3 regions of the Lentzea sp. NPDC036949 genome follow, and region 3 is predicted to be linked to each of the others. Evidence: riboswitches for the same ligand, from Rfam matches in the RefSeq annotation. Region 3 holds a riboswitch; each other region holds the start of a gene.
The links. Region 3 has a riboswitch for S-adenosylmethionine ahead of ACZ7CD_RS13990 (methionine ABC transporter ATP-binding protein). Riboswitches for the same ligand answer to the same signal wherever they lie in the genome.

Region 1 (4,372 bases), on a different contig from region 3:
TCCAACGCGGTCGCGTTGACGTTGGCCGAGGTGTCGCAGGACCGGTGGTAGCACCGGTCGAACGCGACACCGGAGGAGCCGCCCCACTTCTGCGCCTGGGCCGAGGTCTTGATGCCCTCGGCGCCGGTGAACGTGCCACCGACCGGGATGCCGGCGCGGGCGAACGCGGCGTGGTCGGACCGGCCGCCGACGCTGGTCAGCTCGGTCTGGACGCCGATCGAGGAGAACCCGGCCTGCAGCCGCTGCTGCAGCGCGAGGGAGCCGGAGGGCTGGCCGGACGCGCTGTAGACGAAGTAGCCGGGGTTCGGCGAGCCGGTCATGTCGAAGTTCAGGTAGGTCTTGATCTTCGAACGCTCGGTCGTCGACAGCGAGTTCACGTAGTACGTGGAACCGACCAGGCCGAGCTCCTCCGCGCCCCACCAGGCGAAGCGCAGGTGCTTGGTGGGAGCGAACCCGGTGGCCTTCACCTGGAGGGCGACCTCCAGGATCGAGGCGGAACCGGTGCCGTTGTCGTTGATGCCGGGACCGGCGCTGACGCTGTCGAGGTGACCGCCGAGCATCACGACGTTGTTCGCGTCGCCGCCGGGGTAGTCCGCGATCAGGTTGTAGCCGGTGGCGCCGTTGCTGGTGAACGACTGGACGCGGGTGGTGAAGCCGGCCGCGTCCAGCTTGCCCTTCACCCAGTTCACCGAGGCCAGGTAACCGGGCCTGCCGTGGGCGCGGTTGCCGCCGTTGGCGGTGGCGATCGACTGGAGCTGGTTCAGGTGCGCCTGGACGTTCGCGACGCTGATGTCGGGTGCTGCCAGGACCGCCGGAGCGGCCGCTTGCGCCGGCGCGGTTCCGGCCACCGTCAGGGCGGCCGCCAGCGCGATCAGGATCCTCATGGTTCAACTCCGTGCAGGGTAGGGATTGAGCCACTGATCAACATGCTCTGCCGTGCATGAGCCGCGCTAGGGGCGAAGGTCGGTTTCGCGTCGGATTAGTTCAACTCGGTGGTGATCAACCAGAATGGTCCGGGTGGGTGATGTCACGGTTGTCCTGGGCGTCGGTGCCGCGGTCCTGCTGATCTCCGTGATCGCGGTCCGGGTGTCGATCCGCCTCGGGCTGCCCTCACTCCTGCTGTACCTGGGCATCGGCGTGCTCCTGGGCGAGTCGGTGCTCGGCATCGACTTCGAAGACGCCGGCCTCACCCAGTCCCTCGGGATCGCGGCGCTGGTGCTGATCCTGACCGAGGGCGGCCTGACGACCCGGTGGCACGCGGTCAAGACCTCGCTGTGGCTGGGCGTCGCACTGTCCACAGTGGCCGTTGCGGTGAGCGTCGCCATCACCGGAACCGCGCTGCACCACCTGCTGGGTCTCGACTGGCGGATGGCGCTGCTGTGGGGCGCGGTGCTGTCGTCCACGGACGCGGCGGCCGTGTTCAGCGTCCTGCGGTCGCTGGGGGTGGGGGCACGGCTCACCGGCGCGCTCGAGCTGGAGTCCGGCCTCAACGACGCGCCCGTCTACATCGCGGTCGTGCTGCTCGCCTCGTCCGACCAGATCTCGTGGACGGCACCGCTGCTGGTGCTCTACGAGCTGGGAGCGGGCGCGCTGATCGGCGTCGCGCTCGGCTGGCTGGGCGGCACGGGACTGCGGCACGCGGCCCTGCCCGCCACCGGCCTCTACCCGCTCGCCACCGTCGCCGTCTGCGTGATCGCCTACACCGCGGGCGACCTGGCGCACGCGTCCGGTTTCCTCGCCACCTACGTCGCCGCGCTGGTCCTGGGCAACGCCCGGCTGCCGCACCGCGCCGACACCCTGTCGTTCGCCGAGGGGCTCGGCTGGCTGGCCCAGATCGGCCTGTTCGTCCTGCTCGGCCTCTACGCCTCGCCGTCCCGGCTGCTCGACGTGCTGGTGCCCGCGCTGATCGCGGGCGTGGTGCTCACGTTCGTGGCGCGCCCGCTGTCGGTGGTGCTGTCGTTGCTGCCGTTCAAGGTGCCGTGGCGGGAACAGGCGTTCCTCTCCTGGTCGGGGCTGCGCGGCGCGGTGCCGATCGTGTTCGCGCTGATCCCGCTCATCCAGGGCGTCGAGGGTGCGCGCGAGCTGGTCGACGCGGTGTTCCTGCTGGTCATCGTCCTCACGGTGGTGCAGGGCACGACGCTGCCGTTCCTCGCGCGGCGGCTCGGGCTGGTCAACGCGAGCGAGCCGCAGGAGGTCCAGGTCGACTCCTCGCCGCTGGACGAGCTCGGCGCCGAGCTGCTGCAGGTGCACATCCAGCGCGGGTCGAAGCTGCACGGCGTCTACATGACCGAGCTGCGCATGCCCACCGGCGCCACGGTGAGCCTCGTGGTGCGCTCGGGCAAGAGCTTCACGCCACTTCCGACGACCCGGCTGCAGACCGGCGACCAGTTGCTCATCGTGACCACAGAAGAGGCGCGCGACGCCACCGAACGGCGGGTTCGCGCCGTGGACCGGGCCGGTCGTTACGCGCGGTGGAAGGGCGAGACCGGCGAATAGTCGGTCCCCGACGCTTCTCACGATGTGATCAGGTGTCGACGGATCGTGACGCGCCCGCTAACGTCGTCGGCAGGTCATGAGAGCCAGCGTCAAGCCCAAGCTTGCTGGCCGGCAACCCTCCAACCGCGGTGGGGTGCCCTTGGTGAGGACCTGGTCCGGCGCGCAGGGCGCCGGTCAAGCGCGGGCCTCCGAGAAGGCCCCCCGGCCCAGGAGGCAGCTCGATGACGCTCGCGATCACCCCGGACACCACCACCAAGGTTCCCGCCGTCGTCGGTTCCGACCTGCGCGTCCCGCTGGTGACCGGAGAGCGCGTCACCTACGCCAACCTCGACCACGCCGCCTCCGCCCCCTGCCTGCGGGAGGTGCGCGACGCCGTCGACGAGCTGCTGCCCTGGTACGCGAGCGTGCACCGCGGCGCCGGCTTCGCCTCCCAGGTGTCGACCCGCGTCTACGAGCAGGCGCGTGACCGCGTCCGGCGGTTCGTGGGCGCCCGCTCCACCGATGCCGTCGTCTTCACCCGCAACACCACTGACGCGCTGAACCTGCTGGCCCGCAGCGTGCCCAAGGGCACCGCGGTCGTGCTGTTCGACAGCGAGCACCACGCCGCGCTGCTGCCCTGGCGCGGGCCGAACGTGCAGCGCATCTCCACTCCTTCCTCGTCCGGCGCGGCACTCGTCGCGCTGGACCGGGCGTTGGCCGCCGCCCCGGTCGGTCCTCGGCTCGTGATCGTCACCGGGGCGTCCAACGTCACGGGGGAGCTGTGGCCGGTCGCCGAGCTCGCGAAGGTCGCCCGCAGGCACGGCGCCCGCATCGCGCTCGACGCCGCGCAGCTCGCCCCGCACCGCCCGATCGACGCCCGTGAGCTGGGCGTGGACTACCTGGCGTTCTCCGGCCACAAGATCTACGCGCCGTTCGGCGCCGGTGTGCTCGTCGGCCGGTCCGACTGGTTGCAGCAGGCCCAGCCCTACCTGGTGGGCGGCGGCGCCACGGCGAAGGTGACCGACCACGGCGACCGGCTCGGCGTCGCGTGGTCCGCGGTGCCGGAGCGGCACGAGGCGGGCAGCCCGAACGTCATCGGCGTGCACGCGCTGGCCGCGGCCTGCGAGATCCTGTCGCGGCACTGGGAGCAGACGATCGCGCACGAGCAGGAGCTGCTGCAGCGGCTGCGGGACGGCCTGCGCGCCATCCCCGGCCTGCGCGAGCTCTCGATCCTCACCGACGTCGACCGCGTGGGCGTCGTGAGCTTCACGGTCCCCGGCTTCGACGCGGGCTTCCTCGCGGCGGCGCTGTCGGCCGAGTACGGCGTCGGCGTGCGTGACGGCGCGTTCTGCGCCCATGTGGTCGTGGGACGTCTGGTGAAGAAGGCCGGTTCGCACGAAGACCGCGCCGTGCGCGCGTCGATCGGTCTCGGGACGACGGCCGAGCACGTGGACCGTTTGGTGGCCGCGCTGCGCACTCTCGTCACCGAAGGTCCGAAGTGGACCTACGCGCAGCGCGACGGCCGCTGGGTGGCCGAGGACGACAGCCGAACCCTGCCGCCGTTCCTCGCGTAGTCCAGGTAGTGGACAATGACCTGGTGAGTGACGAGTCCAAGGCCCCGGCGAAGGCCGCTGACGAGACTGCCGAGGAGCAGCCCAGCGCGCCGGAACCGGTCGCGGAACCGCAGGTCGCGCCTGTGGTGACCGCCGAGGCCGAGGACCGGCGCGAGACCGAGCAGCCCGAGCGGGCGCTGACGGTCTCCGAGCCGGACGCCGAACCCGAGTTCTCGATCACCGGCTCGCTGCCGGAGCCGCGGACCACCTACCTCGCGGTGCTGGCCGCCGGTGTGCTGGCGCTGGACGTCCTCACGAAAGTCCTCTCCGTGGCGTTCCTGGAG
Region 2 (4,372 bases), on a different contig from region 3:
CGCTGGCGGTGGTCACGGCGATCGTCTTCCTGTTGTTGCGCAACAAGAAGACGCGGGTGCTGACGGTCGCGCTCCTCGTCGGCGGCTTTGTGGCGCTGGTGCCGATGCGGACCATCGCACCGATGTGGCCGCCGGCCGGCTGGAAGGTCGTGAGCTGCGACGTCGGCCAGGGCGACGCGCTCGTGCTGGCCACCGCGGAGGCCGACCGCGCGGTCGTGGTCGACACCGGGCCCGACCCCGGCGCGATCGACCGGTGCCTGAGGACGTTGGGGATCACGCGGATTCCGCTGATCGTGCTGTCGCACCTGCACGCCGACCACATCGGCGGCCTGCAGGCGGTGCTCGCCGGGCGTGCGGTGGGCGCGGTGGCGGTGGGACCGCTCAAGGAGCCGGCGTGGGCGTGGAAGGAGGTCAACGAGCAGGCGCGCGCGAACGGCGTGCGGGTGCTGGAACCGAAGGCGGGCGAGCGGTTCGCCTGGCCAGGACTGGAACTGGAGGTGCTGGGCCCGCGGCGGCAACCGGTCGTCGCGGAGACGAACACGGTCGTGAACGACTACTCGCTCGTACTGCGGGCCACCACACCCGCGGGCCGGGTGCTGCTCACCGGTGACGTCGAACTGGCCGGCCAGGCCGCGTTGCTGGGGGAGCGGGACCTGGGGGCCGAGGTGCTCAAGGTGCCCCACCACGGCTCACGTTCCTCGTTGCCCGCGTTCCTGGAACGCGTGCGACCGCGGGTCGCACTGGTGAGCGTCGGCACCGGCAACCGCTACGGGCACCCGAGCCCGCAGGTGATCGACGCGCTGCGGGCGGGTGGCGCCCTGGTGTTGCGCACGGACAAGGACGGCGACCTGGCGGTGCTGCCCGGAAGCCGAGTCGTACGAAGGAAAAGGAGAAGGAAGATGGACCAGGTCTGGATCAGGCTCCACAACGCGCGCTACCCGATTCCCGGCGGCACGCCCGGTTTCGCCTGGGCGATGTGGCAGCCCGGTTACCCCGCCACCCAGTGGCCGCACGACGAACTGAAGCCCGACTTCGCCTACTACCTCTGCGAAACACTGGAGGACGGCAGCCGCGCCATCACCTACCGCGCCCGCGCCACGCACGTGCTGCCACCCACGGAGGCCGCCGACGCGGACGCCGCCTACGACCTCGTCGCCGAGCACGTGTTCGACGACGGCATGCGCATCGCCCCGGACGTCTGGCACGAGTACCACTACAACGCCCTCAAAGCAGAAGCCCCGTGGCCGCAACGGATCGTGGCCTGGCGCGCCGAGGTGGAACCGGTCGGCCCGCACGTTCGCGACGAGCTGCGCCGCTTCCCGCGCACGGGCTGGACGAAGTCGGCCGCGATCACCCTCTGACGCTCACCGCGTGAAACGACGCGGTCCGGGGACGCGGACGTCCCCGGACCGGGAGGAGGTGATCTGCTGAACGAACGACCTAGCCCAGTGCCTTGAGCACGGCCTCGGCCGACGGCGGCACAGTGGCGCGCGGGCCGATCGTGTCGCCGAGGGCGTCGAGGGTCTTGAGGCCGTCACCGGTGATCAGCAGGACGGTCTCGCCGTCGGGGTCGAGCTGGCCCGTCTCGATCAGCTTCTTCGCCGTCGCCACGGTCACGCCGCCGGCGGTCTCGGCGAAGATGCCCTCGGTGCGGGCGAGGAGCTTGATGCCCTCGACGACCTCTTCGTCGGTCACGTCCTCGATGGCGCCGTTGGTGCGGCGGACCGTGTCGAGCACGTACGGGCCGTCGGCGGGGGCACCGATCGCCAGCGAGCGGGCGATGGTGTCGGGGCGGACCGGGCGGATGACGTCGTGGCCGTCCTTGAAGGCGGTGGACACGGGCGAGCAGCCGGTGGCCTGGGCGCCGAACACGCGGTACGGGGAGGCCTCGACGAGGTCGAGCTGGCCGAGCTCGCGGAAGGCCTTGTCGATCTTGGTGAGCTGGGAGCCGGAGGCGACCGGCACGACGATCTGGTCGGGCAGGCGCCAGCCGAGCTGCTCGGCGACCTCGTAGCCGAGGGTCTTGGAGCCCTCCGCGTAGTACGGGCGGACGTTGACGTTCACGAACGCCCAGTCCTCGTGTTCGGCGGCGAGCTCTTGGGCGAGGCGGTTGACGTCGTCGTAGTTGCCGTCGACGGCGATCAGGGCGCCCTCGTAGACGGCGCTCATGAGGATCTTGGCGCGTTCCAGGGAGGAGGGGACCAGTACGACGGACTCCCAGCCGGCGCGGGCGGCGGCCGCGGCGACGGCGTTGGCGAGGTTGCCGGTGGAGGGGCAGGCCAGGACCTTGAAGCCGAGCTCGCGGGCGGCGGCCAGTGCCACGCCGACCACGCGGTCCTTGAAGGAGTGGGTGGGGTTGCCGGTGTCGTCCTTCACCCAGACCTTGCGTACGCCCAGCGCCTTCGCGAGGCGGTCGGCCTCGACCAGGCGGGTGCCGCCGGGGTCGGTGTTCGGGTGCTGTTCCACAGTGGACGGAACGGGCAGAAGGCCGCGGTAGCGCCAGATCGAGCGGGGGCCGGCCTCGATGTCCTCGCGCCGCACCTTGCCGAAGTCGTAGGCCACTTCCAGCGGCCCGAAACACTCGAGACAGGCGTATTCCGGAGCGAGAGGGGTCTCATTTCCGCACTCACGGCACAGCAGCGCGCGGGCGGGGCCGAGGTCGAACTTGGTGCTCGTGGGCACAGTGACAGCAGTCATCGCGAGGTATCTCCTCATCTTTCCCGCGAAATCGAACGGGTCGGAATTGGCACCGTGATCGTCTGCGCATAGCGCTGACGCCGGTTGCCGGGGCTTCTTCGGGCCGGTCCCTCTGCCCCTCTGGATGAGCGGTGTTCAGTTGTGGCCACCAACGTACGGCACGTCTCCGCCGCTCGGCCACAAACGTCCACGATTCGGGACGTGGGAGGATGCGGAGCGTGAGCGCACCGGAGTCACTGCACCTCGTCGTCGGCGAGGAGGAGTTGCTGGTCGAACGCGCAGTTCGGGCGGCACTCGAGGCCGCGCGCGCGGTCGACGCGTCGGCCGACCTGACCCGCGTTCAGGTGAGCGATCTCACGCCGCCGGAGCTCGCCGAGCTGGTGAGCCCGTCGCTGTTCGCCGAGGGCCGGGTGATCGTCCTGCAGAACGCGCAGGACATCAGCAAGGAGATCGCCGACACGGTGCTCTCCTACCTCAAGGCGCCCGCGGACGGGGTGACGCTCGTCGTCGTGCACACCGGTGGCGGCCGCAGCAAGGCGGCCAAGGACCTGCCCGGCCAGCTGAAGAAGGCCGGCGCGGCGGTCACCGAGTGCGGCAAGGTCACCAAGTCGGCCGAGCGCGAGGCGTTCGTGCGCAACGAGGTGCGGCAGGCAGGCGGCAAGATCGACCCCGAGGCGGTCGCGACGCTCATCGACGCCGTGGGCACGAACCTGCGCGAGCTCGCCGCGGCGGCCTCGCAGCTGGTGTCGGACACCGACGGCAAGGTGACGGTCGAGGAGATCCGCCGCTACCACCAGGGCAAGGCCGAGGTGACCGGGTTCGCCGTCGCGGAGAAGGCCGTCACCGGTGACCGTGCGGGCGCGATGGAGTCGTTGCGGTGGGCCATGCAGCTCGGTGTGCCGCACGTGCTGGTCGCCGACGCGCTGGCGGACGCGGTGCGCACGGTCGCACGCGTCTCCGCGGTGGGCCGGGCCGACCCGTTCAGCCTGGCCGGTCCGCTCGGCATGCCGCCGTGGAAGATCAAGAAAGCCCAGGCGCAGGCCCGCGGCTGGGAGCAGGCCGGTCTCGCGGACGCGATGCAGGTGGTCGCGGGGCTCAACGCCGACGTGAAGGGCGTGGCGGCCGACGCCGACTACGCGCTGGAGCGCGCCGTGCTGCGGATCGTGGCGGCACACGGCCGCCGGTAGCACCCTCGCGGCGTTCCCGCGGAACCGTCCACGCACCGGAATTGACCGTGCCGCGCCAGCTTCCGCACGGAGCGGCGCGTCGTGAAGCCCAATGAGGTGAATGCGTGGAGCGACTCCATGGCCCTCATCCCCACCAGAACAGCGAAAAGGGCCCGCTCCACGAGGAGCGAGCCCTTCCCGACGGCTCTGAGGTGAGTGGAATCAGCCCTCGAGCTGGTTCGCGCGCAGCGCCATCGCCGACTTCTTGTTGGCGGCCTGGTTGGCGTGGATGACGCCCTTGGTGGCGGCCTTGTCGAGCTTGCGGGACGCGTCCTGCAGCAGCTCCAGGGCCTTCGCCTTGTCACCGGCCTCGGCAGCCTCGCGGAACTTGCGGATGGCCGTCTTGAGGGACGACTTGACCGACTTGTTGCGCAGGCGCGCCTTCTCGTTGGTCTTGATCCGCTTGAGCTGGGACTTGATGTTCGCCATGCGACATCACCCTTCTGTGT
Region 3 (4,372 bases):
AGCAGGGGGCGGGGGTCTTCGGTGGGTAACTTGAGGTCTTCGGTGGGCAACCTGAGGTCTTTGGTGGGTGACCTGAGACAATGCCCCGGTGAGCCTGTTGGGACCCGCCGAAGTCCGCCGTCTAGCCGAAGAGCTGGGCATCCGCCCGACCAAGAAGCTGGGCCAGAACTTCGTGCACGACCCCAACACGGTCCGCAAGATCGTCGCCGCCGCCGGTCTGACCGACGAGGACGTCGTCCTGGAGGTCGGCCCCGGCCTGGGCTCGCTGACCCTCGCGCTCCTCCCGGCGGCCGCTGAGGTGGTCGCGGTCGAGATCGACCCGCCGTTGGCGCACCGGCTGCCCCAGACGGTCCAGGAGCACGACCCGGCCAACGCCGGCAAGCTCCACGTGGTCCTCAAGGACGCCATGAAAGTCACCCAAGAGGACCTGCCGGTGCAACCGACCGCGATCGTCGCCAACCTGCCGTACAACGTCGCGGTGCCCGTGGTGCTGCACCTCCTGCACGAGCTGCCGAGCCTGCGCAAGGGGCTCGTCATGGTCCAGGCGGAGGTCGCCGACCGGATGGCGGCGAAGCCCGGCAGCAAGGTCTACGGGGTGCCCAGCGTGAAGCTCGCCTGGTACGCCGACGCGCGCAAGGCGGGGTCGGTCGGGCGCAACGTCTTCTGGCCCGCGCCCAACGTCGACTCCGGGCTGGTTTCCTTCCAGCGCCACGAAAAGCTGTTGTCCACAGTGGATAAGAACAAGCTGTTCAAGATCGTCGACACGGCCTTCGCGCAACGCCGCAAGACCCTCAGGGCCGCCCTCAAGAGCTACACGCCGCACGTCGACGAACTGCTGGCCGAAGCGGGCATCGATCCCCAGGTCAGGGGCGAGCAGTTGAGCGTGATCGACTTTGTCCGGATCGCCGAGGTCTGATCCGGCGATCCTTCGGCCAACAGTGTGATCTGTCGAACGAATCCGAATCTGGCTTGCGCAACCGAACGTCCGTCCGGTTGACTGCTAACTGCCATCCGGAGCGACTGAGAGACCTGGCTCTACGACGTCGCAGCAACCACCCGCTGGATGCGGGCAGGTGCTAACGCCAGGACCGATGGAGGATCACGTGGGTACCTCGCGAATGCTGACGCGCCGTCGAGTCGTCGACCAGTGCCGTCGCACCGCTTCTGCATGTCGTCGCCACCTCGTCTAAGGCGCCTTCTCAAAGTCCTTTGACGCGCACTCGGTCGCTGAGTGGCGCACACACCTGAGCAGAACTTCGACCGCGCACCCCCGCACAACGGGAGCGTGCGCCGTCGCGCGCAGCCGTGGAGCAGAAGTGATCACTGTCGAAAACCTCACCAAGTCCTTCCAGGGTGTCAACGCGCTGAACGGCGTCACCCTCGACGTCCAAGCCGGCACCGTTCTCGGCGTCGTCGGCCCGAGCGGCGCCGGCAAGTCCACGCTGGCCCGCTGCGTCGCACTGCTGGAGCGCCCCGACTCGGGTGCGATCCGCGTCGACGGCACCGACATCACCTCGCTCGACGGCTCGGCGCTGCGTGCCGCCCGTCGGCAGATCGGCGTTGTGCCGCAAGGGGACTCGCTGCTGCGGCAGCGGACCGCGGCCGGCAACATCGCGTTGCCGCTGGAGTCCGCCGGCGTGCCGGGACCGCAGCGGCGCACCCGCGTGGGCGAGCTGCTGGACCTCGTCGGGCTCACCGACAAGGCCGCCGCCTACCCCGACCAGCTCTCCGGTGGGCAGCGCCAGCGCATTGCCGTTGCGCGCGCCCTCGCCGCGAACCCGTCCGTCCTGCTGGCCGACGAGCCCACCAGCGCACTCGACCCGGAGACCACCGGGTCCGTGCTGGCGGTGCTCGACCGTGCGCGCGCAGAGCTGGGTGTGACCGTCCTCGTCGTCACGCACGACATGGGTGTGGTCCGCAAGATCTGCGATGACGTCGCGGTCTTGGAGCAGGGCCAGGTCGTCGAGCACGGCAAGGTGCTCGACCTCGTCAACAACGCCGCCAGCCGCACGAGCTCCGCGCTGCTGCCCGCCGTCGACCTGAACCCGATCAACGAGAACGCCTACGACCGCGTCGCGGACGTCGTGCTCGTCGGGTTCGCCGCGGTCGGCGCGCTGCTGCCCGAGGCCGCGCACCGGTTCGGCGTCGAGCTGAACATCGTCGGTGGCGGGCTCACCCGCCTCGGCGAGACCCCCGTCGCGCGGTTCCGCCTCGGCCTGAACGGCGAGCGGTCCGACTCGGCGCTGGAGTGGATCGGTGAGGCCGGCGGCGCGGTTCAGAGGTCCCTGAAGGGGCCGCAGGGAGTAGCTGCGTGAGGTCTGCAACACCCTGGTCCGACGTGGTGAGCTACCTCGTCGAGGCCACCGGGGAGACGCTGTACATGGTCGGCGTCTCCACCGTGATCGCCACAGTTCTCGGAGTTCCCGTCGGGGTCTGGCTGCAGCTCACCGCCAAGGGCGGGCTGCGGCCGAACGCCGCGGTGCACAGGGCCCTCAGCTTCGTCACCGACCTGGGCCGCTCGATGCCGTTCATCGTGCTGCTCGTCGCCCTCACGTCCGTGACCCGCCTGATCGTCGGCGGGTCCATCGGCAGCACGGCGGTCATCGTGCCGCTGGCCGTGGGAGCGATCCCATTCGTCGGGCGGCTCGTGCAGAACATCCTGTCCGAGGTGCACGTGACCGTGGTCGAGGCCGCGATCACGACCGGTGCCTCGACGCTCAGGATCGTGCGCAGCGTGCTCATCCGCGAGTCGTTGCCGGCGCTCATCAACGCCATCGGCGTCACGGTCATCGCCCTCATCGGCTACTCGGCCATGGCGGGCGTGATCGGCGGCGGTGGCCTCGGCGACCTGGCCATCCGCGAGGGCTACCAGCGCTTCAACGACCGGATCCTGTGGAGCACCGTGGCGTGGCTCGCCGTGCTCACCACCGTGATCCAGTTCGGCTTCACCCGTGCCGCCCGTGCGTCGGACCGACGCCGGCACGCCTCCGTCTGACCCAGTAGCAATTCTCAAAAGGAACGTCATGCGCATTCGTGCTGCCCTCATCGCTGCCGCTTTGACCGGTTTGACCGCTCTGTCCGCCTGCTCGTCCGGTGGTTCGTCCGCTTCGGACACGCTGAAGGTCGGCGTCTCGCCGGTCCCGCACGCGCAGATCCTCAAGTACGTCGCCGACAACCTCGCGGCGTCCAAGGGCCTGAAGATCGAGGTCGTCGAGTTCACCGACTACGTCCAGCCGAACACGGCACTGGTCGACGGCTCGCTCGACGCCAACTACTTCCAGACCGTCCCGTACCTGGCGACGTTCACGAAGGAGAGCGGCGCGAAGGTCGAGTGGGTCGAGGGCGTGCACGTCGAGCCGCTGGGCCTGTACTCCAAGAAGGTCAAGAAGGTCGACGAGCTGCCGCAGAACGCCAAGGTCGCGGTCGCCAACGACGCCACCAACGAGGCCCGCGGCCTGAAGCTGCTGGAGGCCAACGGCCTGATCAAGCTCAAGGCCGTGGACCAGCCGACCGTCCGCGACGTCGCGGAGAACCCGAAGAACCTGCAGTTCGTGCCCCTGGAGGCGGCCCAGCTGCCGCGCTCGCTGGAGGACACCGACGCCGCGGTGATCAACGGCAACTACGCCATCGACGCGCAGCTCAAGCCCGCCACCGACGCGCTGGTGCTGGAGAAGGCCGAGGGCAACCCCAACGCCAACGGCCTCGTCACCCGCAGCGAGCTCAAGGACGACAAGCGGATCAGGGACCTCGCCGAGCTGCTGGCGTCGCAGCAGGTCAAGGACTACATCAAGCAGACCTTCAACGGCTCCGTCATCCCGGTCTGAGGCCCGTGGTGACCGGGGGAGGAGTCCGCACACGCCGATCGCCCGTAGGCTGACGAGGTGCTCGCTGTCGTTCCCCCTCCGGTCACGGTCCGCGTCCCGGCCAAGGTCAACCTGCACCTGGCCGTCGGCGACGTGCGACCGGACGGCTACCACGACCTGGTGACCATCTTCCAGGCGCTGTCCCTGGCCGACGAGGTCACCGTCGCCGTCGCGGACGAGCCCGGCGTCGAGGTCCACGGCGAGGGCGCCGACCAGGTGCCCACCGGTGCCGGCAACCTCGCCTGGCGTGCCGTGCGGCTGCTCGCCGCCCACGTCGGCAAGGACCCGGACGACCCCAAGGTCCGCGTCGTGATCCGCAAGGCCATCCCCGTCGCCGGCGGCATGGCCGGTGGCAGCGCGGACGCCGCGGCCACCCTGGTCGGCCTGGCCGCGCTGTGGCGGCTGGAGATCAGCCGCGACGAGCTGGCCGAGCTGGCCGCGAAGCTCGGCGCCGACGTCCCGTTCTGCCTCTACGGCGGCACCGCGCTGGGCACCGGCCGCGGCGAGCG

Region 1: another riboswitch for S-adenosylmethionine. It lies ahead of ACZ7CD_RS11400 (aminotransferase class V-fold PLP-dependent enzyme); the one in region 3 lies ahead of ACZ7CD_RS13990 (methionine ABC transporter ATP-binding protein).
Region 2: another riboswitch for S-adenosylmethionine. It lies ahead of thrC (threonine synthase); the one in region 3 lies ahead of ACZ7CD_RS13990 (methionine ABC transporter ATP-binding protein).

The regions. Positions count from the first base shown of each region.
Region 1 covers NZ_JBVJRA010000003.1:405,086-409,457, forward strand. The annotation lists gene ACZ7CD_RS11390 (M28 family metallopeptidase) at 1-884, opposite strand, end outside; gene ACZ7CD_RS11395 (potassium/proton antiporter) at 1,018-2,496, shown strand; SAM riboswitch class IV at 2,569-2,683, shown strand; gene ACZ7CD_RS11400 (aminotransferase class V-fold PLP-dependent enzyme) at 2,718-4,049, shown strand; gene lspA (signal peptidase II) at 4,073-4,372, shown strand, end outside.
Region 2 covers NZ_JBVJRA010000013.1:250,642-255,013, forward strand. The annotation lists gene ACZ7CD_RS31895 (DNA internalization-related competence protein ComEC/Rec2) at 1-1,361, shown strand, start outside; gene thrC (threonine synthase) at 1,441-2,697, opposite strand; SAM riboswitch class I at 2,709-2,828, opposite strand; gene holA (DNA polymerase III subunit delta) at 2,907-3,884, shown strand; gene rpsT (30S ribosomal protein S20) at 4,086-4,352, opposite strand.
Region 3 covers NZ_JBVJRA010000004.1:323,068-327,439, reverse strand. The annotation lists gene rsmA (16S rRNA (adenine(1518)-N(6)/adenine(1519)-N(6))-dimethyltransferase RsmA) at 95-916, shown strand; SAM riboswitch class I at 1,005-1,098, shown strand; gene ACZ7CD_RS13990 (methionine ABC transporter ATP-binding protein) at 1,317-2,315, shown strand; gene ACZ7CD_RS13985 (methionine ABC transporter permease) at 2,312-2,995, shown strand; gene ACZ7CD_RS13980 (MetQ/NlpA family ABC transporter substrate-binding protein) at 3,024-3,824, shown strand; gene ACZ7CD_RS13975 (4-(cytidine 5'-diphospho)-2-C-methyl-D-erythritol kinase) at 3,882-4,372, shown strand, end outside.